One region of the Micromonospora sp. BRA006-A genome, then DNA from elsewhere that is predicted to be linked to it. Evidence: riboswitches for the same ligand, from Rfam matches in the RefSeq annotation. Region 1 holds a riboswitch; the other holds the start of a gene.
The links. Region 1 has a riboswitch for cobalamin ahead of NMK34_RS02740 (CbtB domain-containing protein). Riboswitches for the same ligand answer to the same signal wherever they lie in the genome.

Region 1 (9,665 bases):
TCGTCACCATGAACCAGGCCGCCACGGAGATCATGCTGGCCCTGGGCCTGCAAGATCGGATGATCGGCACGGCCTACCTCGACGACGCGATCCTGCCCGCCTACGCGGACGCCTACGCTAAGATCCCGGTGCTGGCCAAGGAGTACCCGACCAAGGAGAAGCTGCTCGAGGCTGAACCCGATTTCGTGTACGCGTCGTACAACAGCGCGTTCGGTGACGAGGGGGTCGGTGACCGCGCCGACTGGCAGAAACTCGGCGTCGGCACCTACATCTCCCCTGCCGGGTGCCCGGCGCAGACCCGGCAGGCGAAGCTCGCCATCGGCGACGTGTTCACCGAGATCCGCGAGCTCGCGGCGATCTTCGGGGTGAGCGACCGCGGCGAGAAGCTGATCGCCGACCACGAGGGCCGCATCGCCACGGCCGCAGGCACCGCCCGCAACGTGAAGGTCATGTGGTGGGACGGCGGCAGCGACGCCCCGAGCGTCGGCGCCTGCTGCGGCGCCCCCAACATGATCATGTCGGCGGCCGGGGTCACCAACGCCTTCGCCGACCTCACCGGCAGCTGGGGCGACACAAGCTGGGAGACCGTCACCGACCGCAACCCCGAGGTCATCGTGCTCGTCGACGCGAGCTGGGATCCCGCCGCGCAGAAGAAGACCTTCCTCGCCGGGCACCGCACCCTCAAGGACCTGCCCGCGGTCAAACAGCAGTGGTACGTGGTGATCCCGTTCTCGTCAACCACGGCCGGTGTCCGCAACGTCCTCGGCGTCGAAGCCCTCGCCCAGGGCATCGCCGCGCTGCCGTCCGGGGCCCCGAGCTGACCGCCGTCACCACCCGGCCCGCCCCGGTGCGCACCCACCGCCCGGTGCGGGCGGTCGGCCTGGCCGCGCTCGTGCTGGCTCTGGTCGCCGGTCTGGTGCTGTCGGTGGCCGTCGCGGTCACCATCGGCCCGGCCGACCTGACTGTCGGGACGGTGTGGACGGTCGTCGCCGGCCACCTGGGACTCGCGAACTCGGACGTGCCGCTGCTGCGCGACCACATCGTCTGGGACCTACGTTTGCCCCGGGTTCTCGGCGCCGCCACGGTGGGGGCGGGCCTGGCCGCGGCCGGTGCGGTCATGCAGACCGTCACCCGCAATCCCCTGGCGGACCCGTACCTGCTCGGGGTCTCCTCAGGGGCGTCGCTGGGCGCGGTCCTGGTGGTCGTGGCCGGCATCGGTAGTGGCGTAGCCGCGCTGACCGGCGGCGCCTTCCTCGGCGCCCTTGTCGCGTTCCTGCTGGTCGTGGGCCTGGCCGGGAGGTTCGGGGCATTGTCGCCGACGCGCGTGGTGCTGACCGGGGTCGCGGTGGGACAACTGTGCGCGGCACTGACCTCTTTCGTGATCATCTGGGTGGCCGACCCGCACGCCACGCAGAGCATCACGTTCTGGCTGTCCGGGTCGATGGCCCGCGCCGACTGGACGGCCCTGGGCTGGGCGGTACCGGTGCTGGTCGTGGTGCTGGCGGTGGTCGGCTGGCACGCCCGTACCCTCAACGCCTTCGCCTTCGGTGAGGAGGCCGCCGCGAGCCTCGGCGTCGAGGTGAACCGGCTGCGGTGGCTGCTGCTGGTCGGCACCGCCCTGCTGACCGCCGTGCTGGTCGCGGTCAGCGGCGCGATCGGGTTCGTCGGGCTGATCCTCCCGCACGCCGCCCGCCTGATCACCGGACCGGACCACCGGCGGCTGCTACCGGTCGCCGTGCTCGCCGGCGCCATCTTCCTGACCTGGGTCGACACCGCCGCCCGCACCGTCTTCGAACCGCGTGAGCTGCCGGTCGGGGTGCTGACGGCACTGGTCGGGGTGCCGGCGTTCTTCCTGATCCTGCGCCGCCGGGAGGTACGCGGCTGATGCTTCAGATCTCCGACGTCTCGTGGGCGGTGCCCGCCGCCCGCATCCTCGACCACGTCACCGGCACCGTCCCGGCGGGCAGCCTGGTCGGGCTGCTCGGCCCGAACGGCTCCGGCAAGACCACCCTGCTGCGGGCCGTCGCCGCCCTGGTGCGCCCGGATACCGGCAACATCACACTCGCAGGCGACGACGTGACTCGGCTGCGGCGCCTTGCCCTGGCCCGGCGCATCGCGTTGCTGGCCCAGCACGCCGAGACCGACCTCGACCTGACCGTCCGCGACGTGGTCCTGCTCGGCCGCATCCCGCACCGCCGGACCCGCTGGTCCGACACCGGCTGCGACCATGCCGCCGCGGTCGAGGCACTGGGCCGGGTCGACCTGGCCGGGTTCGCCGACCGTAAGTGGCAGACCCTGTCCGGTGGGGAACGCCAGCGCGTCCAGCTCGCCCGCGCGCTGGCCCAGGAGCCGGAACTGCTGCTGCTCGACGAACCCACCAACCACCTCGACATCGGCCACCAGCTTCAGCTGCTGCACCTGGTCCGCCGATCGCAGGTCACCGCCCTCGCCGCGCTGCACGACCTCAACCTGGCCGTCATGTTCTGCGACACCGTCGTCGTGCTGCACCACGGCCGGGTCGTCGCCGCGGGACCACCCGCACGGGTGCTCACCCCGGCGCTGCTCGCCGACGTGTACGGCGTCGACGCAGACGTGCGGGTTCACGACGGGCGGACCGTCATTGAGTTCCGGCCGCCGTCATGACCCGGCACGTGCTGCCGGTGCCCGGTCGGTCACCCACCACGCTGGCCACGACACGATCCACCAGCTCGCCGAGCAGATGGCCGCGCGTCTGGGCGTATTCGTGCACAGGTGTTTCCTCGACGGCGCGAAACCGTTTGCTGCACGCGGCGCTCGACGCGGCCACCGGTTCACTGGTCGGACGTGACCCGGCGGTTCGACGCGCCCCGCGCCGGCAACCCGATTATCCTGGCACGATGACCGAGGCCGGCGCTGGGCCGGCGTTCCTCGCGGCGCAGCAGGCGGCGGGAGTCATTGCGGCCAGACACCGCGGTGACTTCGCCGGCGCCGAGGAACTGCTGGGCGCCATCGGCGACGAGACCGTGCGCACCCGGGTTTCATGCTGCTCGCCGAACTCGCCCTTGGCCCTGGTCCAGTCACAGACAGGGCAGAGCATGGACGAACTCGTCCATGAGGTCACGTTGCTGATGGCCGAAGTGGTGGGCAGCGTCGGACACCAGCCCGGGCTGGACCTCGCCCACGCCGAGCCCGGCGGTCCGGCGGATGGACAGCAGGCGATACTGGGGCGGTGGAAGGACAGGCTCGCCGAACCGGGCGGCTCATGGTGGCGGGCAGGACGTCGGACGCGGGCAAGAGCCGGGTGACGACCGCGTTGTGCCGGGCGTTCGCACGGCGCGGTGTTCGGGTCGCTCCGTTCAAGGCACGGAACATGGCGAACAATTCGATGGCGTGTGCGGGTGGGCCGGAGATCGGCCATGCTCAGTGGGTGCAGGCGCTGGCGGCGGGCGCAGAGCCGGCCCGGCAGGCCCGGCTGGATCTGCTCGCCGACCTGGCGGAGAAACACCTGGAGGTCGACGCGCTGCTGAACCTAGCCGAGCGGGGCGCTCCCGCGGCGCCGGTGATCGGACCCTACGCGTGAGGATTCTCGTGCTCGGTGGGACGGGCGAGGCCCGCGCGCTGGCGGCCTCGCTCGTCGACGACGGTGCCGTGGTCGTGACCTCACTGGCGGGGCGGGTCGCGCGTCCCCGGCTGCCGGTGGGGCAGGTCCGCGTCGGTGGCTTCGGCGGGATCGCAGGACTGGCCGCGTACCTGGCGGAGACCCGGGTGCGTGCCGTGGTCGACGCGACGCACCCGTTCGCGGAGAAGATCAGCGCCAACGCGGCGGCGGCGTGCCCGGCCGCCGGGGTTCCCCTGCTCCGTTTGGAACGGCCCGGCTGGGCCGCTCGCCCCGAGGCGTCGGCCTGGTACTGGGCCGGTGACCACAGTGAAGCTGCCCGGGTGGCGGCCGGTCTGGGCGACCGGCCGTTCCTCACCGTCGGACGGCAGTCGCTGGCGCACTTCGTCGAACCGTTGCGCCGGCACGCGTGCCTGGTTCGCGTGGTGGACGAGCCCGACATCGTTCTGCCGGTGTCGTGGAAGCTGCTGCGCAGCCGCGGTCCCTACACCCTCGCGCACGAGCGGGAGGTGATGGCGGGCACGGACGTTCTAGTTACCAAGGACTCCGGCGGTGACCACACGGTCGCGAAGCTGGAGGTCGCCGCCGAGCGGGCGATGCCGGTCGTGATCGTGCGCCGCGCCGGGCCGCCGGCCGGAGTGCCGCTGGTCCGTGACGTGGACGCCGCCCTGGCGTGGGTGCGGGCGTTGCCCGCACCCTGACGCGAGGTTCAGCCGGGAAGGTTCAGAGCGTGGCCGCCAGCTCCTGGCGGCGCAGCCGCTCGGCGGCACGGTCCGCGTCGCGTCCGACCAGACCGGTCAGCACTGCACCCAGGACCGCCCAAGTCGCGGCCAGGGTCGTGATCGACGAGATGCGGAAGTACCAGAGTGTGTCGGCCGGGAAACCGCCGACCTCGTTGACCGTCGGCAGCAGAGCCCCGGCGACCACGACGACCACGAGATAGGCGCCGGCACCGGCCAGCACCGCCGAGTATGCGCCCAGCTGGGGCAGCAGACGCCGGGCCAGGACCACGGCGCCGATCGCGGCGGCCAGGCTCAGTGCCCAGAACCCGAAGTACAGCGCGGTCCGCTCGTTGATCGTGGCACCGGAGCCGACCGCCGGTGGTGTGGCGGGGTACTTGAGGAACGGCACGAGGGCGGTGGCGACGAAACCGACGGCGGCGACCACCGCGGTGCTGGCCCGTGCGGACAGGGAGCCCAGACGCCCGGCGGCGAAGGCGGCAGCGAGCGCGGTCGCTCCACCGAGGACGATGCCCACCAGGATGGTGCCCAGTGCCAGGCCCCCGGTGGACTGGGTGCCACGCGAGACCTCGGCCTCCTCCTCATCGTGGCTGTGAGACTGCTCGGCGGTGGCATTGTCGTGCGGGTGCTCGGCGGCACCGGCTTCCTCCAGGGCGATGGCTGCATCGACCTGGGGTTCGGCGACGACGTAGGAGACGAGGAAGGCCGCGAAACCGGCGATGAGCCCGGCCAGCAGCCCGTGAACGAGAAAAGTGCGAGGGGTCATCAAGGGTCCGTTCGAGAGCCGGCCGCGGGCATCACGAAACGCCCGCAGCGCCGGTGACGAGGAAAGACGAAAACTCCGGCCGGGCCGGGCGAACTGCCGCGTGGCGTGGTGTCAGTGGCAGGGGAAGCCCAGCACGTGCCGTGCGTCGTGCGTCAGCTCGTGGATGAAGGTGCCCTCGAAGACGGAGAAAGCTCCCTGCTCGGCGCCCACGAAATACAGGACGACGGCGGTGACCAGCGCGAAGAACAGCGCCCAGGGGGCGAGCGCGCGAACGGGGATGGTGGGAAGAACGGCCGGAATGGCCGTGGTCGCCTGAGGCATGACACTCCTTGGGATGCTGCGTCCCGTCGATGGGTGGTCGACCTGGCTGGAGGGTCTGGCTTCGCCGCGAGCGGCGTCACAGTAGCGCGACTGCGCCGGATTCACACCGGCTTCCTTCAGCAGGGTGGCACGACCATATCAGGTATCGGAGCAACGCGACGCTGTCGCGACTGCCTGCACGGCGGCCGGTCCGAGGGCGACGACGTGGCCGATCACCGTTACGGCGGGCGCGCCGATGCCGGCCTCGGCGGTGTCGGCGACGACGTCGGCGAGGGTACTGCGCAGCACCCGCTGGCCGGCCGAGGCGGCGTCCGCGACGACGGCGCAGGGTGTGTTCCGGTCGAGACCAGCGGCGACGAGCGCGTCGGCGATGGCCGCGAGGTTGCGCATGCCCATCAGCACCACGAGGGTGGTGCCGGTGCGGGCGAGGGCGGCGTAGTCGATCGACGAGTCGGGATGGCCGGGCGGTACGTGGCCGGAGATGACGGTGAAGCCTTGCACGAGTCCGCGGTGGGTGACCGGGATGCCGGCCAGCTCCGGGGCCGCGATGCTGGAGGTCACGCCGGGTATCACGGTGGTGGGGACGCCGGCTTCGGCGCACGCGGTGACTTCCTCGAAGCCGCGGCCGAAGACGTACGAGTCGCCGCCCTTGAACCGCACAACGTGCCGTCCGGCGCGGGCGTGCTCGACGAGCAGCGCGTTGATCTGTTCCTGGCTCGTGCTCCGCCCGTACGGGATCTTGGTGACGTCGATGATCTCGGCGTCCGGGCGCGCCCACTTCAGGGCCTCCCACGGGGCGAGCCGGTCGGTGAGGATCACGTCGGCCTGCTTGACGGCCGCGCGTCCGGCGACGGTGACCAGCCCCGGATCGCCCGGGCCGGCGCCGACCAGCGTGACGCGTCCGGCCGTTCGGACCGCTGCCGCCGACCCGGCCTCCGAGGGTGCGACGGTACGCAGCACGACGTCGAACCGGCTCTCGTCGACCGGGGTGGTGACCCAGGTCAGGCGCCCGCGGAGGGCGAGGTCCTCCAGCGCGGCGCACACGGCCGGCGCGGCGACGGTGACCAGGGCCCGCTTGTGCAGCAGCGCACTGACCGTGACGGCGGCGGGTGCGCTCCCGTCGAGGACGAGCACGCTACGGCCGGTAAGGTTCAGCTGCATGTGACGGTGATTCCTAACGTGCTGAGGAGACAGCCGTCCGGTGTACGGCCTCGGTGAACGACTGGGCCAGATGCGGGTGCCCAGCCCAATGCACGTGCAGATAGGACGCGCTGAGGCTGGGGGAGGCGAATCCGGCATTGCGGCCCTCGATGCGCCAGGCGGGGTGCTCGCCGTGACCGGGTGTGACGGTGGTGCGGTGGAATTCGTGGCCGGTGGCAGCGGTTCCCCGCTCGCCGAGCAGCTGGTCCGAGCCGAGTCCGGCACGGTGGTACGCGAGGGTGAGGCGCGGCGTCATGACTGCTTCGGCGTCGAGCGCCCCGACCATGGGATGGCCGTCGACGGAGCGGCACAGATACAGCAGGCCGGCGCACTCGGCGACGGTGGGGACGCCGTCGAGGACGGCCTGGCGCAGTTCGTGGCGCAGCGTCGTGTTGGCGCTCAGCGTGGACGCGTGTACCTCGGGGAACCCCCCACCGAGGTACAACCCGCGTGTCCCGGCGGGAAGCCGCTGGTCGCGGGCCGGGTCGAACGGAACGACGGTGCAGCCCGCCGCCTGCAGCAGCTCGGTCGTCTCGGCGTACCGGAAGGTGAAGGCACGCCCGGCCGCGACCGCAACCACCGGTGATCCGGCGCCCAGCCGCCGGACGTGCGCGGCGGGGTCCCATGGCTGGGCGTCCAGATCGGGTGCGGTGCGTGCCACCTGCAGCACCGCATCGAGGTCCACGTGGCGGGCGATCTGCTCGGCCAGCACGTCCAGGGCGGCGGCGGCCTCCTCACGTTCGGCTGCCGGCACGAGCCCGAGGTGGCGCGACGGGGCGCTGACACCCTGGTCGCGGTGCAGGATCCCGAGCACCGGTACGCCGGTGGATTCCACCGCCCGGGCCGCCTCGGCGGCGTGGCGGGCGGACCCGGCTTTGTTGAGCACGACACCCGCGACGGTGACGCCGGCCTCGAACGTGCCCATTCCGTGCACGACGGCCCCGACGCTGCGCGAGGTGTGCGAGACGTCCACGACCAGCAGAATCGGGGTGGCGGTCAGGGCCGCGAGGTGCGCGGTGGAGGCGAAACCGTCGCCGCCGATGCGGCCGTCGAACAGGCCCATGACCCCTTCGACGATGGCGATGTCCGCGTCGCGTGCGCCGTGCAGCAGCAGCGGGATCACGAGTGAGGGGTCGGTCAGGTGCGGGTCGAGGTTGCGGCCGGGGCGTCCGGTGGCCAGCGCGTGGTAGCCGGGGTCGATGTAGTCGGGCCCCACCTTGTGCCCCGACACGGTGTGCCTGCGCGCGGCCAGCGCGGCCATGAGCCCGGTCGCGACCGTGGTCTTGCCGTGGCCGGAGGCCGGCGCCGCGACGATCAGCCGCGGAAGGCTCACCATTCGATGCCTCGTTGGCCCTTCTGGCCGACGTCCATCGGGTGCTTGACGTGCTGCATCTCGGTCACCAGATCGGCTGCCTCGATCAGCCGGGGGTCGGCCCGGCGCCCGGTGACGATCACGTGCTGACGGCCGGGACGGTGGACCAGTGTCTCCACGACGTCGCCGACGTCGACCCAGCCCCACTGCATCGGATAGGTGAACTCGTCCAGGATATAGAGCTGGTGCCGTTCCGCCTGGATACGGCGCTTCACCTCCGCCCAGCCCTCGGCGGCGTCCGCGGCGTGGTCCGCCTCGGTGCCGCTCTTACGGCTCCAGGACCATCCGGAGCCCATTTTGTGCCACTCGACTGGCCCGCCTTCGCCGGTCTGCTCGTGCAGCAGCCCGAGCCTCTCCAGGACGGTCTGTTCCCCGATGCGCCACTTGGCCGACTTCACGAACTGGAACACCCCGATGTCCCAGCCCTGGTTCCAGGCGCGCATCGCCATGCCGAAGGCGGCGGTCGACTTGCCCTTGCCGTTTCCGGTGTGGACCATCAGCAGCGGCCGGTTGCGCCGCTGGCGGGTGGTGCTGCCGTCGTCCGGGACGGTGAGCGGCTTACCCTGCGGCATCAGGCCACCCCCGCCCGCGGAGCGGTCGCCGTGCGAACGACCCCTGTGAGCCCGTCGGCGGTCACTTCACCGAGCGGCACGTGCTCGGCCCTCAGATGAGTGGCAAGCCGGGCGGCGAGGCCGAGCCGGAATCGTCCGGTCTCGCAGTCCACGACGACGACCTGGACACCGCTGGTGGCGAGCGCGGCGGCGGCGCGGTGGGCACGACCCAGCGGGTCCGGGCCGGAGGTGGCGCGGCCGTCGGTCACCACGACGAGCAGGGGCCGGCGGGACGGGTCGCGCAGCGCCTCCCGGCGCAGCACCTCGCCACTGCGTTCCAGGCCCTCCGCGAGCGGGGTCCGGCCACCGGCCGGTAGGTCGGCCAGGCGGCGGGAGGCGACGTCGACCGAGCCGGTCGGTGGCAGGACGACCTCGGCGGTGTGCCGGCGGAACGTCACCAGTGCGACCTTGTCCCGGCGGCGGTAGGCGTCCAGCAGCAGCGACAGCACAGCGGTCTTGACCTGCTCCATGCGGCGGCGGGCCGCCATCGAACCGGACGCGTCCACGCACAGCAGCACGAGGTTCGACTCGCGCCCGACGGTCTCGGCCCGGCGCAGGTCGCCGGGCACGAGCGCGAGGCCGCGACCGCCGGTCAAGCCACCCCGGGAATGCTGATGCGGCGCCGCCGCGGTGATGGTGCCCGGCAGGTGCAGCCGGCCGTCGCCGGACGTGCGCCGCCGCTGCCCGGCGACACGGCCCTGCGGTGTTCGTGCCCGGGACCGCCGGCCGGCCTGACCGTCGCCGGTTCCTTTCACGACCAGCAAGCGGGCACGTGCGGGCTCGCCCGCGGATGCCATCGATGTGGCGGCCTGCCGTTCGGGCTCCGGTACGGGCGGGCTCTCGCCGGGAGAGCCGGGCACGTCCCCGGCCGATCTGTCGTGCCCGGTGTCGTCGGGCAGACCGCCGCCGGGACCGTCGGGTCCGGGGTCGGGGTCGTTGTGGCCGAGTAGGTCGTCCAGGCGGTCCTGGTCCAGGCCGGGCTCGTCGAAGGGGTTGCGGCGGCGGCGGTGCGGCAGCGCGAGACGGGCGGCGATGCGGATGTCCTCGAGTGTCACTCGCG
Region 2 (19,170 bases), 3.8 Mb from region 1:
GTTCGCAGCGGACGGTTCAGGGAGCGGCGATGCTCGGCGGGGCGCCGGCGCCGAAGGACCAGCCCTCGACGCTGCCCGGCGCGGGGTTGTAGCCGGTCGCCCCAGACGTACTGTAGGACCAGGCACCGCCGCTGGACGCATGCCAGTACGACCAGTACGCCGTGGCCGGCGGGGTGTTGACGCACGGCTCGGTCGCGGCGGTGGGCTTGCCGTTGATCCGGCAGACGAAGGCCAGGCCCCAACGGGCGGTGCCGGTGACGGTGAAGCCGGCGGCCTGGAGCGCGGCCAGGCCGGTGGCCGGATCGCCCGGCGCACACGCGACCTGGACGCCACCGCCGAGCGCGGCGAAGTCGACGACCACAGTGACTCCCGAGGTGCCGGCGCAGGCGGCGGCGTGCGCCGCCCGGGGCGCGGGTTCGACTGCGGTCAGCGCGACGCCGGCCACGACGGCGGCCAGCAGGCCGGCCAGCCAGGTGCGGGCGGTGGAACGGTGACGGAACACGGGTCCTCCTGTGATCGGGTGAGCGGCGAAGGGGTTCACGGGCAGGCGAGCGCCGGTGCGCCGGGGTCGGCGCCGGCGGCGGACAGACGGGCGTACCCGATCCCGGTGAGACCGAGGACGGCCTGGGCGGTGGCCCGGGGCGCGGTGGCCGGGTCGAACCCGCCACCGTCGAAGTCGACAGCGCCCCGGTCGGCGGGCGTCCCGGCGCAGCCGACCTGGAGTCCGGCGAGGAATGCCCGGGCCCGCGCCCAGGCCGGCAGCCGGTGACCGTCGCGCAGGGCCTGCGCGGCGAGACCGGTGCTGTTGGCGTTCGGTGTGCCGGCCGCGTTGGTGAAGCCGCCGTCGGCACGCTGAACGGACACCAGCCAGCGCAGCCCGGCGGCGGCGTCGGCCGGACGGTCCGCGGCGCGCAGGGCCTGCGTCGCGAGAGCGGTGGCGTCCACGTCGGACGTGCAGGCCGGTTGCGCGGGCAGCAGCGGGTAGCCGCCGTCCGGGCACCGGGTGCCGGCCAGCCAGGCGGCCGCCGCCGGTGGCGCCCCGGCCGCGGTACGGTCCAGCGCCAGCAACGCGAACGACTGGCTGAACGCGTTGCTGTAGTCGCCGTACGCGGACCGGTCGCTGAACCGGCCGGCCGGCGTCTGGAGCGAACGCAGCCGGGCGATCAGGTCCACCCCGCCGACGTCGGCCGGGTCGCCGCCGCGCACCTGCACGGCGAGGGCGAGCTTGGCGGTCGCGCCCGCGTACGCCTCGGAGACACCGTCGCCGAGGTAGCCGTCGCGGATGTCGGGCCGGGTGACCCAGGCCAGCGCGTCGGCGCCGTGGTCGTCGGCCACGCCGCCGGCGGCGAAGGCGAACACGGCGTCGAGGGTCAGCCCCTGGTCGGGGTAGGCGACCCCGTCGAAGACCGCCTCGAAGCGTTCGCCGTCGACGAGTTGCCGGGCGAGCCAGCCGCCGGCGGCCTCCGGGCGGGTGAGGGCGGCGCGCTCGGGGGCGGCGACGGCGGGTGTGGTGAGGGTGAGGGCGGCGAGTACGCCGCAGAGGAGCGCGAGCAGGCGGTGCCGGCTTCGGCGGACGACCATCGGAAGCGCCTTTCCGGCCCGGCGGTCGTCGAAAGCCCGGACGACCGAGGCAACGCCGCGTCGACCGGGACTCCGACCCGTGGGCCACGACGGGTGGGGAGCGGATACACGCGTACGACGGGTATTCGGGCTCGCCGCCGCAGAGTCTCTCTGGGCGGCCTACCGTTGCGGGCCAGCGCCGGATTTCGACCGGTCTTCCCCCGCACGTACACGCAGTGGTTGAGTTGTCGCGACAGTCTGCTGTGGCCGGAGCGCCGATGTCAATGCGCCAGGGCCCGGCCACGTGCCGTGACGGCCGGCGGAGTCGCCGTTTCACATCCCGGCGCCGAGACGTCGTCCCGGCGCGTCCGGGTAGGCGCGCCGGCGAAGGACGCCCGGTGGAGACCGGGCGTCCTTCGCCGTGGGGTCACTGTCAGCAGGGCCGGCAGTCGGTCATCGGCGGAACGGCCCGGTGACGCAGTAGGTGATGCCGCCGGACGACGAGCCGGTCGTGCCGCGTTGCGACGAGAAGTACAGCCGGTCCCCCGCCGGGGTGAACGCCGGGCCGGTGATCTCCGAACCGCTCTGTCCGGTGATCCGCAGGAAGACGGAGATCTTGTCGTCCGGCGTGATCATGCAGATCTCCATGTTCCCGCCGTCCTCGGCGACGTACAGGTCACCTGCCGTGGATCCGGTGATGTTGTCGACCCCGGTGAGCGGAGGGGCGCCCGGACCGACCAGGTTGTCGTCGTAGGCGAGCTCGTACGTGCCGGCGGCCAGGTTGACCTGCCAGACGCGGTTGTCGCCCTTCGTGGTGAACCAGACGGTGTCATCCGCGTAGTGACAGCCCTCGCCGCCGTTGAACGTCTTCGCGCCGGACACCTGCTGCCGGGTCGGGGTGGGCGAGCCGTCCGGATCGGGCACCGTGGCCCAGGTGAACGTGCCGGAGGTCGCCGTACCGGCGCGGAAGACCTGGAGGGTTCCGGCGGAGAGGTCGCCCCAGGTGGCCGGCACGAACCGGTAGAACTTGCCGTCGGTCTCGTCCTCGGTCAGGTAGACGACCCGGCGGACCGGGTCGGCCGCGGCCGCCTCGTGCTTGAACCGGCCCAGCGCGGGACGCGCCACGGCGGTCCCGCCGAGGGGGTACGTCTCGAAGACCCGGCCCAGGGACACCTCCTCGCAGGAGAGCCAGGTGTTCCACGGTGTCTTCCCGCCGGCGCAGTTGTTGTTGGTGCCGGAGAGTATCCGCGACGCCCCGATCACGGCGCCGCTGGAGTCGAAGACGAGGCGCGAGGCACCGCCGCCCGCCCCGGCCGACACCTCCGAGTTCGACACGTAGATCCACCCGGTGCCGTTCGGGAACACGGCGCCACCGTCCGGAGCGTCGTGCCAGGTGTACGACGTCCCCGGCACCGTCCGACGGGACCGCGCGACGACCGAGCTGGTGAAGCCGGCCGGCAACTGGATGCCGTTGGCGTCGGCGGGCTGGAGCCCACCGTAGGGCCCCGCCGCGTTCTGCGCCGGGGCGCCGTACGCCGCCGACCACGCGGTGAACGGCAGCGCGACAGCGCCCGCACCGACGACCGTGGCCCGCAGCATTGCTCGACGATCCATGGAACCTCCTCGGTAGGTTCCCCAGATCCGACCGGGCGGAGCTTACGCACATCGATCTGCTGGATGAACGTCGATGGACGCCTCGGTGCGAGGCCGGTCAGCCCTTGCGCCACTTCTGGTTGGCCGTGCCCCCGCAGTCCCAGAGCTGGAGCCTCGCGCCGTCGCCGCCGTTCCAGTCCTTGATGTCGACGCACTTGCCGGCCTGGAGGTTGACCAGGTCTCCGGCCGCGTTCAGGGTGAACTGCTGGGCGCCGGTGCCGTTGCAGGTGTAGAGCTGCACCGCCGCCCCGTTCGCGGTGGACCCGGCGTCGACGTCCATGCACTTGTTGTTCTGGCTCTTGAGCGCCGTGCCGCTGAACGTCCACCTCTGCGCGTTGGTGTTGTTGCAGTTCCACATCTGCAACGGCGCGCGGTCGACGAAGTTGGAGCTCGGCACGTCGATGCACTTGTTGTTCCAGTTGCTGACCACTGGCACCCCGGTGGCCGGGGTGCCGCCGCCACCGCCGGTGAACGGGCTGAGGATCAGTCCGGCCGAACGGGGATCACCGTCGTGCACCAGCGACTCGAATCCGCCGACGTCGTCGAAGGCGAACGCGTACGCCCGGCCGTCGGTCATGTTGGCGTGGATCAGGCGGGCGTACTGGTTGGTGGGGTTGCTGCGGTAGAAGTCGGCGGCGTTCGTACTGGGCTGGGTGTCGATGGTGCCGAGCGTGCCGCGGTTGAGGGCGGCGCAGAGCGTACGCGAGATCGGGCCGACCACCTGGTCGTTCGGCGCGGGCAGGTCGCCGTCGCAGCCCCATACGCTGGCCGAGGAGGGCCGGTTGAAGGAGGCGACGACCTGGCCGCTGCCGTTGGTGAAGGTCATGGTGTTGCCCGAGGTGCGGCCGTAGTACCGGATGGCGGGCTGGTCGGCGAAGGGCGTCACGGTCAGGGTCTTGGTGGTGTACGCGTTCCACGCGGAGGCGATGTACGAGTCCAGGTAGGTGGTGCTGAGCAGGCCGGCCCCGGCCGCCTTGCCCGGAGCCAGGACGCGCAGCACGGTCCCGTCGGAGCGGGTGTGGACGGTGCCGGCCCAGCCCGGCTGCGCCCGGATCCCGTCGATGACCGCGTTGCGTCCGTTGGCCACCACGTCGCCGGTGCGCTTGGTGACTCCGGTGGCGCCGGTCACGGTGACCGCGTGCGGGATCGCGAACATGTCGACCTGGGAGCTGTTGAGCCACAGCCCGGAGTCGTTGTAGGTGAACTCGCTCCAGTCGAAGAGGATGTCGCGGTTCGCGTCACCGGCAGCCCAGGGCGCGGGCTGCACCAGTCCGTCCGGGGTGAGGAAGAACTTCAGCTTCTGCCCGAGGGAGAAGTAGGCCCGGCCGGAGAAGCCTCGGGGGAACTGGATCGTGGTGCTGCCGCCGTTGCCGGGGCCCGGTATGGAGACGTCCGGCGCGGGCGACGGCGGGATCTGCCCGCCGGTCCACGGCACGAAGGCGCCGCCGGAGGTGACGTAGCCGAGCCGGCCGGAGGACAGCTGGACGCCGATGACGTAGAGGTAGACCGGGTCGCTGCGGCCGGTGGTGTTGGTGACGGTGACCGGCAGCAACGCCGGTCCGACCGCCTGGGCGGGCGTGGCGACGACGGCGCCGGTGAGCCCGGCGAGCAGGGCGGACGCGGCGGCGAGCAGCCTTCTTCGGAGACGCATGGCGACACCTCGCGGGAGAGAGGGGGACGGGAGAGCGCTCTCTCAGCAGGGTCCAATTGTTAATATTGTTTTGTCAATAGGTGTTTGCCTATGGATCAGGGCCACGGCGAAGGTCACCGGTCGATTAAGATCCACTCCGGCACAGTCGACTGTGGATTGGGTATTTCATGAGACGCATGCTTTCGGCGCTGACCGCGCTGGTGACCGTCGCGGCGGGCCTGACTGTCGGCGCCCCCGCCGCCCAGGCGGCCGGCTCCTGCTCGGGGACCATCACCTACAGCCAGGTGCAGTCGTCGGGGCTCGGTGAACTGGTGATCTACTACAACAGCAGCAACGGGGGCACCAACAGCGCCTGCTTCTACCACCGCGGCGCGGCGTACGGGAAGTCGGCGCCGACCTTCGTGCAGATCTACCGCTGCGCGGAGCGTTCGAACGAGGGCGCGCACTGCACCCGCTCCGGAAGCCCGGACACCGACTCCGGTGACTTCAGCTATCACGCCGGCCCGGTCGCCGTCACCGGCACGGCGAACTACTGCGTCGAGGCGGTCGGCTACATCGGATGGGCCGGTCAGCGCCACCAGATCTACAGCCGCCGCCAGGGCTGCTGAATCCGCTACCCCTCGACCGGGCCGGCGCACGATGAGCGCCGGCTCCCCGGCCGGGCCGGGTCAGACGGCCAGCGCCCGGCGGCACCTGGCGAGTTCCGCCCGCAGATCCCGCCGTAGAGCCCGGTCCAGGCCGGGCTGGGCGAGCGCCTGGGCGAAGTCGCGGGCCGCCTCGTCCCACCGGCCCAGCCGGGCCAGGGCCGTACCCCGGTTGTAGCGCGGCACCGGTGCCTCCGACAGTGCCACCGCCCGGTCCAGGTCGTCGAGCGCGGCGGCCACGTCGCCGCGCTCGAACCGGGCGGCGGCCCGGTTCGTCCACGCCTCCACCAGCTCGGGATCCCCGCTCAGGGCCCGGGTGAGCAGTTCGTCGGCCTCGGCGGGCCGGCCGCGCTCGGCGAGGACCAGGCCCAGGGTGCACAGCAGCGCGGGATCCTGCGGAGCGCCGGCCAGCCCGGCCCGCGCGCCCGCCTCGGCGGCGTCCAGCGCGCCGCGCTCCACGTGCAGGTTGACCAGGGCGATCCGGGCGTCGAGGTGCCCCGGTTCGATGGCGAGCACCCGCTCCAGGTCGGCGCGCGCCCACTCGGGTCGGCCCCGTTCCTGCTGGAGCACGGCCCGGTTGTAGTACGCCTCGGGCAAGTGCGGTCCCAGCCGGATGGCGGCGTCGTAGTCCCGGATCGCGGCTCGGGTCCGGCCCGCCGCCCGGTGGAGGGCGGCGCGGTCCACGTAGTACTCGCAGTTGCCGGGGTCGTGGGCGATCACGGTGTCCAGGTCGGCCAGCGCCCGGGCCGGATCGCCCAGCGCGAGGTGCACCTGCGCCCGGTTGTGGCGCAGCCGGGCCAGATCCTGCGGGCGTTCGCCGGGGCCGAGCGCGGCGGTCAGCCGGGCCAGCCCGTCGTCGACGAGCCGCAGCGCCCGGTCGGGCCGGCCGGCCCGGCTGTCCAGCAGCGCCAGGCCCTGCTCGTAGAAGACCGTCGACAACAGCCGCTGCCGCGGGTCGGCCAGCTCGGCGGCGAGGTACAGCGCCCGCTCCAGCCAGTGCCGGGCCAGCGCCGGGTCCTGGTCGGCCGCCGGCAGGTGCCGGGCGTGCAGCATGGCGGTGGCGTACGCCGCCGACATCGTGATCTTCGGGTCGTCGGTGACGGCCCGCGCCTCGTCGTAGAGGTCGAGCGCCTCGGCGGCCCGGTTCAGGGCCGCCAGGGCGGTGGCCAGGCCGGTGGTGAACGCCCACCAATGCCGCAGGTCGCCGTCGGGGGTGACCGCCGCCCGCCCGCGCCGGGCGACCCGGGCCGCGTGGTGGTAGTAGCCGCGGGCCAGGCTGTCGCCCAGGTCCCGCCGCAGCGCCTGCGGGGTGCGCTCGTGGGGCGCCGGGTCGGGGGCGCCGTCGTCGCGCAGGTCGAGGCGCACCGGTGCCGGACCGAGCCGGCGGGCCAGCGCGTCCAGCAGTTCGGCTGTCGTCTCGTCGGCGCCGGCGACGTGGTCGAACCGGACGGTGACGGGCCGCCGGAGCGTGCCGGCCCACTCCGCCACCAGCTCCGCTGCGCCGTAGGCCAGGCAGGCGGTACGGCGGGCCGGGTGGAAGCGGATCGGCTCCTCCTCGGCGGCGGGCCGGGCCGCCGGATCGAGCCGGGGGGCGATCGCGTGCAGTTCGACCGCGTGCCGGGCGGCCAGGCGGGGCCGGTCGGCGGCGACGCGGGCGAGGAAGGCCGAGACCCCGGCGTACGGTCCGTGGTCGCGGTGGCAGTCGTAGCGCTCCGCCCCGTCCGTCACCGCAGGGCCCAGCGCCGCAGGGGCGGGCGCCCGGGAGCGCCCGCCGGGCCGGCAGTTACCAGCACCACTCGATCCACAGCCGGCGTGCGCCGGACACCAGACGGAGTGCAGTCGTGCGACGGATGGTCATCGTCCTCATAGGAACCTCCGATGTGATGCACCTCAGGGCTGGCCCAGAGCGTAATGCCGGTCGATGGGAATAAGAAGGCTTCTCGCGATTCGCGGCGGCACCGGCTACTCGCTGCCGAGCCGGCGTACGACGGTCAGCGCGACAGCATCCGGCGGACCCGGCTGCCCACCGCCTGCTTGACCTGGTCGCGCAGTGGCTGCGCGCGGCGTGCCTTGAGCTTCTGCTGCAGCGTCTGGTTCTCGTCCCGCAGCCACTGCATGCGCGCCAGCAGTTCCTCGGTGGTGCTGGCGGAGGCCGGCCGGACCGCCGGCGGGTAGACGGTTCGGCGGACCTGCTCGTCGAAGCGGGTGGCGCTGTCCCCGTCGGCGAACGAGAGGCCGAGGTCGTGTTCGGCGAGGAACGCGGTGATCCGCGCGAAGCGCTCCTTGTGCCCCTCGTTCAGGGCCGTGTAGTCGGCTTCCTCGTAGAGCTGGGCGGCGTCGACGTCGGCCGGCACGTCGCGCATCAACCGGTGCGGGATGTCGAAGTAGCGGGCCAGTTCCAGGGTGCGTGAGTCGTGTGCGAGGAGATACCCGGGAGTGCCGGAGATCAGCGCCGTGATGGTGCCGTGGATCCGGGTGCCGAAGGCGAAGTCGAATCCGGCGAGATACTCCATCCAGGGCCACGGGTCCATGAACATCCGCACCTTGTCCTCGGCGAAGAGCGGATGTGAGGTGTGGATCGGCATGTCGTCGGTCTTGCCGCGCAACGTCGGTGCGTCGCCGTAGAGCAGGGTGCCGAGGGTGTACAGGCCCTGCGCGATGTAGCGCAGGTTCGGGTAGCGCTGGTGGTGGTGCCGGACGATCGGGGCCAACGCGCGGACGTATGGCGAGATGACGAACGCGAGCCGGTCCTCGGTGTCCAGGGTCGCCTTCGCCTTCTCGACCCGGAGACTGTCGCCGTGCAGGAACATCGACGGGCAGCCGATCTGCTCGACGGCGGAGAAGCCCAGCGTCCGCAGGTAGTTCTCGCTGATCTCGCCGCGTACGCCGATGCTGTGCGACCGGTCCAGCACCGCCCGGCAGAACGCCGTCACCGGCTCGTCGATCGGGCGCAGGGACTCCAGGCCGCCGTCCACGTCGGTCTGCGCCCCGACCCCGAGCACCACCACCGGGATCTTGAGCCGCTCGATCAGCCGGGTCATCGACGTCAACCGGTTCACGTAGTCGTGGCGGAACGCGTTCGCCAGCGGGATCACGAAGACGTCGTACTTCTCGTTGATCTCGTCGGCATCGCGCGGGTCCGCCCGGAACCGCGACGGGGTGATCTCCGCCGTCGAGGTGGCCAGCAGCTTGTGCGCGGCGTGGCTGAAGACCAGGTTGCCGCTGTTCTTGCCGATCCAGTCCCGCTCGTAGGTCTCCTCGGCGGTGACGACGTCGAACGGGCCCTTGCGGGCTCGCAGCAGGATCCGCTGGTGCATCCGGGGTGTCCACCCTTCGTCCCGGACGCCGCGGCGCCCGGCGAGGCCGAAGCGGCGCGTCCGGCCGGGCACGGCCCCGTTCCGTGCAGGAACAGAGATCCTACGCCCTGACACAGAGAGGTGCCGTCAGCCCCACCCTGCCCGGGCCGGGTCAGGCGGCGTGAACCGCTGTGGTGTCCGCGGCGGGCCGGCCGTAGCGGCGAGGCAGCCGGGCCTCGGCGCGGAGGTTGCGATTGGCGAGGTTCAGGTCGCCGCCGTAGTGCGCCAGAACCCGTGGGTTCATGACCCGGTACCACAGCGGCGGGACGAGGGCGAGCAACACCATCGAGGCGTAGCCTCCGGGCAGTCGCGGCGAGACGTCGAAGCTGCGCAGCGTCTGGTAGCGGCGCAGCGGGTTGGCGTGGTGGTCGCTGTGACGTTGCAGCTGGAAGAGGAACACGTTGGTGACGACGCGGTCACTGTTCCAGCTGTGCCGCGGGTCGACCTTCTCGAAGCGGCCGGTGGCGGTACGCCGGCGGCACAATCCGTAGTGCTCGAGGTAGTTGACCGCTTCCAGCAGCGAGAAGCCGACGATCGCCTGCAGGAGCAGGAAAGGCACGAGCCGCCACCCGAACACGGCGATCAGCAGGGCGAAGAGCACGACGGTCATGAGCCCGGCGTTGAGCAGGTGGTTACGCAGCGTCCACGGACTCCTGTGCCGCAGCCGGAAGCGGCCGATCTCCAGCCGCCACGCCGAGACGAGGCTGCCCCAGACCGTACGTGGCCAGAACGCGTAGAAGCTCTCCCCCAGCCTGGCGCTGGCCGGGTCCTCCGGTGTGGCCACACGGACATGGTGTCCACGGTTGTGCTCGACGTAGAAGTGGCCGTACCCGGTGGGCGCGAGCGCGATCTTCGACAACCACCGCTCGACCGTCTCGCGCTTGTGGCCGAGCTCGTGCGCGGTGTTGATGGCCAATCCGTTGACGATCCCGATGGTGGCGACCAGGCCGGCGGCGCCGGCGACACCGAGACCGCCACGCGTCCACACCCATGCGCCGAGCAGCAGGGCGGCGTACTGCACCGGCAGGAACAGGAACGTGATCCAGCGGTAGTAACGGACCTCCTGCAACCGCCGGGCGATGTCGTCGGGCGGGTTCTCTCCGTCGTCACCGAGCAGCACGTCGATGATCGGGATGAGTCCGAAGACCACCGCCGGGGTGAGCCACCAGGCAGCGGGGCCCGCGCCGACCCGCCACGACGCGTACGCCAGAAACGGCAGCACCGGCACGAGGAGAGCCAGTGGCCACAGGTGCTTCTTGCCGTCACGCCAACCGACGGCGACTGCTGGAGCATCGATCGAGGTCTGCATGTGCCGCCTCCGGGGTGTCGAGTGCTGCGTCGACTGTCACACGGATAGCCATGCTTGACAATATCTAGCATCGCGTCAATTCCGTGGACACGGAAGTGGCGTGTGTCCAGTCGCTAGACTCGGCGCACCATGGCCGCCCCTCCGCCCTATCGCCACACCGCCCGCCGGCACCTGCGTGACGCGGTCATCACGGCCGGCCGCGACCTGGCGATCGACAGCGGCTGGGACGCGGTACGAATGGCCGACGTGGCGGCCCGCGTGGGCGTGAGCAGGCAGACGCTCTACAACGAGTTCACCAACAAGGCCGGACTGGGCGAAGCCATCGCCCACCGCGAGATCGACCGGTTCATGGACGGCGTGCGGGAGGCGTTGTCCGCCCACGGCAGCGACGTGCGAGCCGCGATCCATGCCGCGGTCACGTTCGTGCTGACGCAGGCCGGCACCGACCCGCTGGTCAAAGCCGTCCTCAACAGCGCCCGAGGCACCGACGCCCTGCTCCCCTACCTGACCACCCGCGCCGACCTGGCCCTGGCCGCCGCCGTCACGGTGCTGAGGGAGTGGGCGGGCACGCACCTGCCCCGGGTGCCGCCCGATGACGTCACCGTCGGCGCCGAATCCCTCGCGCGACTGGTCGTCAGCCACATCGTGCTGCCGACCGCGCCGGTCGACAACACCGCCGGCACCCTCGCCGACCTGGCGCACCGCTTCCTGGACCCGCCGCGCGCGTGAACGAGCCCATCAGCTGGGATACGGGCGTCGGCCGGGTGCGTACAGCGGCGGACGACCGGACGTGCCCGAGGGCCTCCCCGGCCGAGTCCGGCCGCCACGGCGGGGCGGGGCGGCCGGCGGTCGCCACCCCGCCCCGACGCGACTCGCCCCCTTCAGGTCACCGGGCCCGCCGGTCGATCGGCGCCGAAGTACTCGGGCCGGCTCACCCAGGCCTCACTGACGAACATGACGCCGGGCCGGTGGGCCAGGATGTCGCGCAGGCCGACGACGACCGGCTCGGCCCGCTCGAGCGGCAGCACGGCGATCACCATGACGAGTCCGGCCCGGTCGTTGAAGAGCAGCCGGCCCTCGTGGGTGCCGTGGTGGCCGAAGCCGGAGACCCCGCTGAGGCTGGTCCAACCGCTCACGCCGGAGGCGTGCAGCAGCGTCCGGACGGCGTCGACGTCGTCGGCGCGGGTCACGACCTCCACCTTGACCATGCGCGTCAGTCCGAGCTCGTTCATACGCTGTACTCCTTCTCTGGGTCGGGGGCCGGGAGCGGCGCGGTGCGCCGGGATCCGCCCGGGTCAGTCCATTCGCCGGTACGGGGGTCGATGACGGTCAGGGACATCCAGCCGCCGTCGATCAGCTGGCGCAGGGCCGGGTTGCGGCCGAGCACGGTGTCGACGAGGTGGTGCGGGGCGTGGACCACGGCTGCCAGCCGCAGCGGGTCGTGCGCCGGCCGTGTCCCGTCGTCGACGGACTGCAGCGGCAGCCCGACACGCAGGTCGCCACCGGATCCGGAGAGGACGCCGAGCGCGTCGCCGAGGACGGTGTGCACGGTCTTGGTGCCGGCCCCGAGGCGGTGCGGATCCACAGTGGAGAAGTAGTACTGGAGGTTGATCCAGGACGCCACGACGAGCGGGCCCGTCATGATCGTCTCCAGCGCGACCGCGTCCGGATCCGCGGTCCAGTCGTAGGAGTGCAGGAACGTGCGGCAGCCGAGATCGCGCCCGGCGGTCAGTTCGCGCGGCGCGGCGATGAACGCGGCATTGCCGGCCAGCGCCCACTCCGGCCGCACCTGGGCCCAGTCCGAGGCGCGGCCGGGCAGGTGGCGGGAGCCCGGCCGGCCGGGCAGCCGGGTGGCCCGTTCCGCGCGCAGACCCGCTCCCGCCTCGGCGAGCCGGCGCGTCAGGTCGTCGACGTGCGGGCGCAGCCGGACGGGGACGGTGTCGACATCGAACAGGCGCACCTCGTCGGTGACGGTGTCGTGCTCGCCGGCCAGGACGTGGGTGTCGGCGGGCAGTTGGATCCCCCGGTCGACCAGCGCCTCGCGGATCTCGGGCCGGTTGAGCAGCGCGGCGACCAGCCGGGCGCTGACCCCACCCCGGTTGCCGCCGCAGGCGCCGCAGTCGAGCGCGGCGGCGTAGGGGTTGTTGGTGCTGGTGGCCCCGTGCCCGCAGAGCAGCACCAGCGGGGCGAAGCCGGTCGTCAGCCCGACGGTGCGCAGCGTCGCCTCCGCGTAGTAGACCTGCTCGTCGAGGGTCAGGGCGGCGGCGAGGTCGGCCACCGTCGGCGCGGTGTCGTCGGCGGGTGGCGCGAACCGGCCCGGCGCCACGGCGCGCACCGCCAGGGCGGCGGTGGCGAGCACGCCGGCGACCTCCACGAAGGCGAACGCGCCGACCGGGTCGGTCTTGGCCGAGGCGAACGCCCGGCGCCACGCCTGCCGGGCCCGCCGGCGGCGTACCCGCGTGGCGTCGGCGGTCTCCCCGACGGTGGCCACCGGTCGCATGAGCACCGGGCAGCGGTCCCGGCCCCGTGCGGCATCGGCCGCCACGGTGCGCACGGGTAGGCCGAAGAAGCCGGCGAAGCCGTAGGTGTCCACCGGCCCGGCCGCCTCCAGGTGCCGGCGCAGGCCCTCGCTGCGCACGTCGATGCAGAACACCGCCTGGGCGAGCGGGGTGACGCGGGCGGCGCGGCGTGGGCGCGGCCGCGCGGCGTGGTCCAGCCGATTCCGCAGCCGACGCCGGTATGCGTGCTCCGCGGCGGCGAGCCACACCTCGGCCTGCCGCGCCGGGGACAGCTCGGCCACCACGTCGCGCACCACCGCCACCGTCGCCTCGGGCAGCAGCGCCAGGGCCGGCGCGTCGACGCCGAGCGCCGCGACCAGCCGGGCGAGAGCCGCCGGCTCGTCCGTCCCCGGCGCGCCGGCGGCCGGTACGGCCCCCGCCGTCCCGTCGGTGGGCGTCGACACGGCGGTCGGCGTCGCGGCGGTGGGGGTCGTCGCGGCGGTCACCGCTTGGAGCGTCGGCGGGACGCCGAGGTGGCGGTGGGTGGCGGTGCCGGCCAGCGCCAGCTCGTAGCTGAGCCGGACCGCGAGCAGGTCCAGCGGGGTGAGGTCCGGTCGCTCACCGGGACGCGTCTGGGACCAGCGGGCGTAGCCGGCCCAGCCCGGCAACCGGAGCAGGGACCGGGTGAGATACGCCGGCCAGGCCGCCGGCGCCACGCCGAGGGCGCGCAACAGCAGGGCGACTGCCCGCTCGGGCTCGGCGGGCAGCGCGGCGACGAGTGCCCGCAGGCCGCTGACGCCCGCGCGGTCGACGCCGGCCACCCGCCGCCAGCGCGCCCAGCAGCTCTCGTCGGCCGGGCCGGGAACCGGCCAGCGGGCGGCCGGACGGCCGCAGTGCGCCGCGCACCAGCCGGCCACCAGTTCGTCGACGTCGGCGCCGATCCGGGTACCCAGGGCCCGGTCGAGCAACTCGGCCAGGGTGAGCGGGTCCGGGTCGGCCTCGACGGCGGGCCGGGTCACCGCGAGCCGGCGCCGCGCCACGGCGAGCAGGTCGGGTGGCGGGGGCGGCCCGTCGTGCACCGGGTGGACCAGTGCAGCGACCTGGAGGTCCGCGGCCGTGATCGACCGTCCGCCGAGCGTGACCGGCGCCGAGGCCGCCGGGGGGAGCACCGCGGTCAGGTCGGCCGGCTCGATCTCGCCGTCACGCAGCCGCCGCCGGTACTCGTCGACCGGCAGGTGGGTCCGCGCGCCGCCGAGCGCCCGCAGCTCGGCAGTGGCCCGCGCGAACGGCACCCGCTCCCGGCCGGCGAGCGGGTTGACCGCCACGAACGTGTCCAGCGGCCAGACCGCGGCGACGTGGTCACCGGCAGCGGCCAGCGCGGCGACGACCCGGGCGGCGTCCGACCGGTCGGACGCGTCGCGGCGGCGTACGGCGGTCACGGCCCAGGCGGCCGGCTCCCCCGCCGCCACGCCGGCGGACCGGCGCCACCACGCGCCGGCGCCGTCACGCCAGGCCCACCACCACAGCGCGGCGCCGTGCCGGCGCACCAGGAACGCGCCGGCGACGGCCACCAGGGTCAGCGTGACCGCCGCGACGCCCACCCCGGCGTCCGTCACCGAGGCCGGCAGCCCCAGCCACCGGGCGACGGCCCGACCGGCGACCAGGTAGCCGCCGGCCAGCGCGCCCGCCGCGAGGGTGATCGCGACGGCGGTCCGCGCCGGCACCTCGCGGTCCGCGAGCGCCGACCGCACCGCGGTCAGCGCGGCCGCACCGGCCAGGACGGCGCTGAGCAGGCCGCTCGGGTTGGCGCCGAGCGACAGCTCGGTGAGCGCCACGGCGGCGAGCACCGCCGCGCCGGCCAGCGCCACGGTCCGGGTCCGGGGCGGGCCGACCGGGCGGGGCGCGGCCGCGGTCCGCGCCTGGGCCTGGAGCGCGCCGCCGGCGGACAGGAACGCGTACGCCTTGTAGACCGCGTGCCCGACCAGGTGCACGGCGGCCAGGCCGAACGCGCCGAGCCCGCACTGGGCGAGCATGAAGCCCATCTGCGCGACGGTGGACCGGGCGAGGGTGCCCTTGACGTCGGTGCGCACCGCGGCGAACACCGTCCCGGACACCGCGGTCACGAGGCCGGTCAGCACCATCGCCGGCATCACGCCGGGTGCGGCGACCACCACCGGCGCCAGTGTGATCATCAGGAAGCCGGCGACGTTGACCATGCCCGCGTGCAGGAAGGCGGAGACCGGGGTCGGGGCGTCCAGGGTGTACGGCAGCCAGCGGTGCGCCGGCACCTGGGCCGATCGCACCGCGCCGGCCACCAGCAGCAGCCCGCCGGCGGCGGCCAGGAGCCAGCCGGGCCGGTCGCCGGCGGCTTCCCGGACCGCGTCCAGGTCGGCGTCGCCCACCGGCGCGACCAGCAGCGCCAGGCCGGCGACCAGGGCCACGTCGCCGACGAGGAACACCGCCCGGGTACGGCGCACCGCCGCCCGTACCCGGGGCTGCTCCCGGTAGTGGCCGATGAGCCCGATGAGCAGGTGCCCGGCCGCGATCCAGCCGACGGCCAGTTGCACGAGGCTGGGCGCGGTGGTCATCACCAGGGTCGCCGTGGTGGCCGCCGCGATCCGGGCCTGCAGGGCGCGGGCGCCCGGCTCGCCGTCGAGATAGCGGCGCGCGTAGCCGGCGACGACGGCGGCCAGCCCGCAGACGAGGAGCGCGAACAGCGCGGTGAACCGATCGAGCCGGATCCCCACGGAGAACGCCGGCCCGGGTGGGTCGAGCCGGAGCAGGAGCGCCGGGACCACCGGGTCGTACGCGACCCGGGCCAGCAGCGCGGCGGCCGCGGCGGCGGTGAGAGCGAGCAGCGCCCCCACCACCCGGGCGGCTCGACGGGGATCGGGTACCGCCAGCGCGCACAGCGCCGCCGATGCGGGCCCGGCCAGGACTCCCAGAACCAGTGCGACGGACATCGTCACCTCCTCAGACATGCGCACTGTATTACACGATTCGTAATTCGTGTATCGTGAGACGCACGACAGTGGCTCGGCACGAGGAGGAGCGATGGACGCGACCGGATCCCCGTCGCAGGTATGGCAGACCAGCCCGAGCTTCGCCCTCGCCCGGCTACGCGCCGGGCACCACCGGTTCCGGGCCGGCGGCCTTCCCGTCCCGTCGGCCGGCGCGGCACCGGTGGCCGCAGTCCTGTCGTGCGCCGACCCGCAGCCCGAGGCCGTGACCGTGTTCGGCGGCGTCGACGTCTACGCGGTCCGCACCGCCGGCCTGCAGGTCGGCCCGGCCGTGCTGGGCAGTCTGGAGTACGCGGTCGCGCGCCTCGGCGCACCCCTGCTGGTCGTGCTGGGCCACGCCTCCTGCTCCCTGGCGGGCGGCAGCGGGCCGGACCGGGTACGCGCCACGCTCACCGCCCTGCGCCGCCGGTCCCCCCTGCTCGACCAGGCCGTCCGCTCCGGCCGCTGCGGCATCCACGGCATGATCTGGCACGACGCGGACCGCCTCCTCAACGAGGTGCGGCCCGTGCTGCCACCGCCGGCCCGGCGGGCCTGCCGCCTGCGGCCACCGAACAACGCGTCGATGCGGTCGCACTGAGTGGGCGACGCCTCATCAGGGGTTGCACACCGGGCACGCACCGGGGTCCGCGGCGCCGCCCACGGGCCGGCGCGAGCGGTACGCGCACCTGCCGCATCCCGACACGTCCACCCCCACAGCGCTCAGCCCGGCCCTGGTCAATGCCACCGACATCCGGCCCGGACCGCACCCCAGGTCGAGTGTGGGACCGGCACAGCGGGCCACCACCGTCGCCTCCGCGGCTGTGGCCTGCCGATGCCACCGCTCCACCGGCAGGCGGCGGCTGGGCCCGTCCGCAGGCACAAGCCAGTGCACGTCTCCGGCGGGGTCGCGTAGCGCGGAGGCGAATCCGTCCCCGTTCACGCGCGTACCACCATGTCGCGACGCACGGCCTCGACCTGGCGGGCGAAGCGGCTGTCCGGGACCGCCGCCGCCACGGCGTGCGCGTCGGACCAGTCGTCCACGTCCCGCAGCACGGGCAGCGGCACGGGGCGTAACCCGCGCCCGGTCAGCGCGGACCATGTGGATCGGCCCGTGACCGGCGTCGACATCGGCACCGCGCGTAGCATCACGGCCTGCCGGGGGTCGCGTAGCCCGAGCGCCCACCAGCCGCCGTCGTGGGCGATGCCGAGCGCCGCGTCGGCATCTTCGAGCCGGCGCACGGCGGCGGCCAGCGACGCCGGGGTCAGTTGCGGGGTGTCCATCCCGATCTGCAGCACCCAGCGGCCGGGGAACGTCTCGGCGACGTCGAGGTGGGCGTGCGCGAGCCGGTCGGCGAGGTCCGTGCCGCGCTGCGGCAGGACCGGCCAACCGGCGAGGGCGGCGGTCAGCTCCACGCCGTCCACGGCTTCCGCGAGATGTCCGGCCAACGCCAGAACCGGCGTCACCCCCGGTGTCCCCCGGACGGTGTCCACTGTGTCGAGCAGCGCGGCAGCGGCCAGCCGGGCGGCCTGGACGGGGGTCACCGGCGGGCACAGCCGGGTCTTCACCAGGCCGGGCACGGGCGCCTTGGCCATCACCAGTACGACGGTCACCGGGACTTCCGGACGGTACGCAGGACGGCGGCGAAGTCTCGGGTGGCCCGCAGGGTGCCCCGTACCGAGCCGGAGACCTTGGAACGGGTGCCGGCAGCGCGCGGTGCGTAGGTGACGTCCACCTCGTGGATGCGCCAGCCCGCCGCGGCGGCTCGGATCAACAGCTCCAGCGGATAGCCGAAGGCCCGGTCGGTGACCCCGAGGGCGAGCAGCGCCTCCCGGCGGGCCACCCGGATCGGGCTGAGGTCGCGCAGCGGCATGCCCCGGTGCCGCAGCAGCGCGGCGACCAGCGCCGTGCCCGCTCGGGCGTGCCAGGGCCACGCCCCGGCACCGACCGGCCGGCGACGGCCGACGGCCAGATCAGCGACCCCGTCGGCGACGAGGGCGACCAGAGCGGGTAACTCCCGGGGAGCGAAGGAGCCGTCGGCGTCCAGCACGCAGACCAGTTCCGTGTCGGCGGCCTCGATCCCGGTGTGCACGGCCGCTCCGTACCCCCGCCGTGGTTCGTGCACCACCCGCGCCCCGTGCCGGGCGGCCACCTCGGGTGAGCCGTCGCGCGACCCGTTGTCGACGACGATCGCCCGGTACCCGGGCGGCAGCGCGGTCAGCACGGCGGGCAGGGCAGCGGCCTCGTCCAGGCACGGCAGCACCACGTCGATCTGTGTCGGCATACCGCCGACGCTAGGGCCGTCCGACGGCGGTGCGCGCTCGATTCAACCTTACGGAACACTTACCGTGCCGACACTTCTTACCGTCCGGTGACGTACCGGCGAAGCGGCTGACAGCGGAGGAACCGAGCCGTACCGTCCGGTCGACATGAGACCCGGTGCCACCGTTTCCCGCTCGTCCGTCCACCACCGCATCCCGGATCGACACCGGGGGGACCTGCTGGTGCTGGGCGTCGAGGCGACGCTGCTGGTCACCGCCGTGGCGGTGGGCGCGATGCTCAACCGCGCCGGGGTGGGCCTGCACGCCGACGCCGCGCCGCTCTACGCCACCTGGAGACCGCACCTGGGCTGGGGCACACCGGCCGCGTTGGCGATCGCCGTCGCGGTGGTCGGCCCCGGAACGCAGTGGGCCCGCACCGCCCGGTGGGGCCCTCTGCTGTCCGTCGGCTACCTGGCGGCGGTCGGCTGGACGCTCGCCCTGGCGCTGGTGGACGGCTGGTCGGAAGGGTTGACGACACGGCTCACCCCGCAGGCGGAGTATCTGCACGAGGTACCCCGGGTCACCGACGTCGGGCGGATGCTGGCCGGTTTCGCGGACCGCATCCTGGACTTCCAGCCGGACTCGTGGTCCACCCACACGGCCGGCCATCCACCAGGTGCCCTGCTGGTGTTCGTCGCACTCGACCGGGTCGGCCTGGGCGGTGGCACGGCCGCGGCGACGGCCTGCGTCCTGGTCGGGGCGAGCGTCGTGGTGTCCGTGCCGATCGCCCTGCGGGCACTGGGCGCCGGAGGGGCCGCCCGCGCGTCGTTGCCGTTCCTGGTGCTGCTGCCCGGAGCGGTCTGGGTGGGTGCCTCCGCCGACGGTCTCTTCACCGGGGTGGTGGCCGCCGGCCTCGCGCTGCTGGCCGTGCGGGGAACCGCGACCGCGTTGGCGGGCGGCCTGCTGCTCGGCTTCGCGCTGTACCTGTCCTACGGCTTCGTCCTCGTCGCGCCTCTGGCTCTCGTCGTGCTCGCGCTGCGTCCAGGCGGCCGGGTTGCGGCGCTGCTCGCCGGTGCGACCGGGGTGGCCACTGTGGCGACGGTGTTCACCGTCGCGGGTTTCCACTGGTGGCAGGGGTACGACCGGGTGGTCGAGCGCTACTACCAGGGTTGGGCGGCCGACCGTCCGTACGCCTACTGGGTCTGGGCGAACCTGGCGGCGCTGCTGCTGTCTGCCGGGCC

Region 2: another riboswitch for cobalamin. It lies ahead of NMK34_RS19375 (peptidase); the one in region 1 lies ahead of NMK34_RS02740 (CbtB domain-containing protein).

Annotation. Positions count from the first base shown of each region.
Region 1 covers NZ_JANCLW010000001.1:534,585-544,249, forward strand. The annotation lists gene NMK34_RS02705 (ABC transporter substrate-binding protein) at 1-821, shown strand, start outside; gene NMK34_RS02710 (FecCD family ABC transporter permease) at 848-1,885, shown strand; partial or broken gene NMK34_RS02715 (ABC transporter ATP-binding protein) at 1,885-2,392, shown strand; gene NMK34_RS02720 (hypothetical protein) at 2,877-3,284, shown strand; partial or broken gene NMK34_RS02725 (cobyric acid synthase CobQ) at 3,242-3,436, shown strand; gene NMK34_RS02730 (cobalt-precorrin-6A reductase) at 3,568-4,296, shown strand; gene NMK34_RS02735 (CbtA family protein) at 4,319-5,101, opposite strand; gene NMK34_RS02740 (CbtB domain-containing protein) at 5,213-5,422, opposite strand; adenosylcobalamin (AdoCbl) riboswitch at 5,421-5,561, opposite strand; gene cobA (uroporphyrinogen-III C-methyltransferase) at 5,561-6,583, opposite strand; gene NMK34_RS02750 (cobyrinate a,c-diamide synthase) at 6,597-7,958, opposite strand; gene cobO (cob(I)yrinic acid a,c-diamide adenosyltransferase) at 7,952-8,566, opposite strand; gene NMK34_RS02760 (magnesium chelatase subunit D family protein) at 8,566-9,665, opposite strand, start outside.
Region 2 covers NZ_JANCLW010000001.1:4,294,828-4,313,997, forward strand. The annotation lists gene NMK34_RS19370 (hypothetical protein) at 17-502, opposite strand; gene NMK34_RS19375 (peptidase) at 538-1,581, opposite strand; cobalamin riboswitch at 1,680-1,828, opposite strand; gene NMK34_RS19380 (alkaline phosphatase PhoX) at 2,014-3,174, opposite strand; gene NMK34_RS19385 (beta-1,3-glucanase family protein) at 3,272-4,864, opposite strand; gene NMK34_RS19390 (hypothetical protein) at 5,032-5,472, shown strand; gene NMK34_RS19395 (tetratricopeptide repeat protein) at 5,533-7,236, opposite strand; gene NMK34_RS19400 (polysaccharide pyruvyl transferase family protein) at 7,500-8,825, opposite strand; gene NMK34_RS19405 (alkane 1-monooxygenase) at 8,977-10,173, opposite strand; gene NMK34_RS19410 (TetR family transcriptional regulator) at 10,303-10,902, shown strand; gene NMK34_RS19415 (DUF190 domain-containing protein) at 11,055-11,405, opposite strand; gene NMK34_RS19420 (putative inorganic carbon transporter subunit DabA) at 11,402-15,634, opposite strand; gene NMK34_RS19425 (carbonic anhydrase) at 15,726-16,268, shown strand; gene NMK34_RS19430 (DUF2064 domain-containing protein) at 16,607-17,281, opposite strand; gene NMK34_RS19435 (glycosyltransferase family 2 protein) at 17,278-17,952, opposite strand; gene NMK34_RS19440 (hypothetical protein) at 18,098-19,170, shown strand, end outside.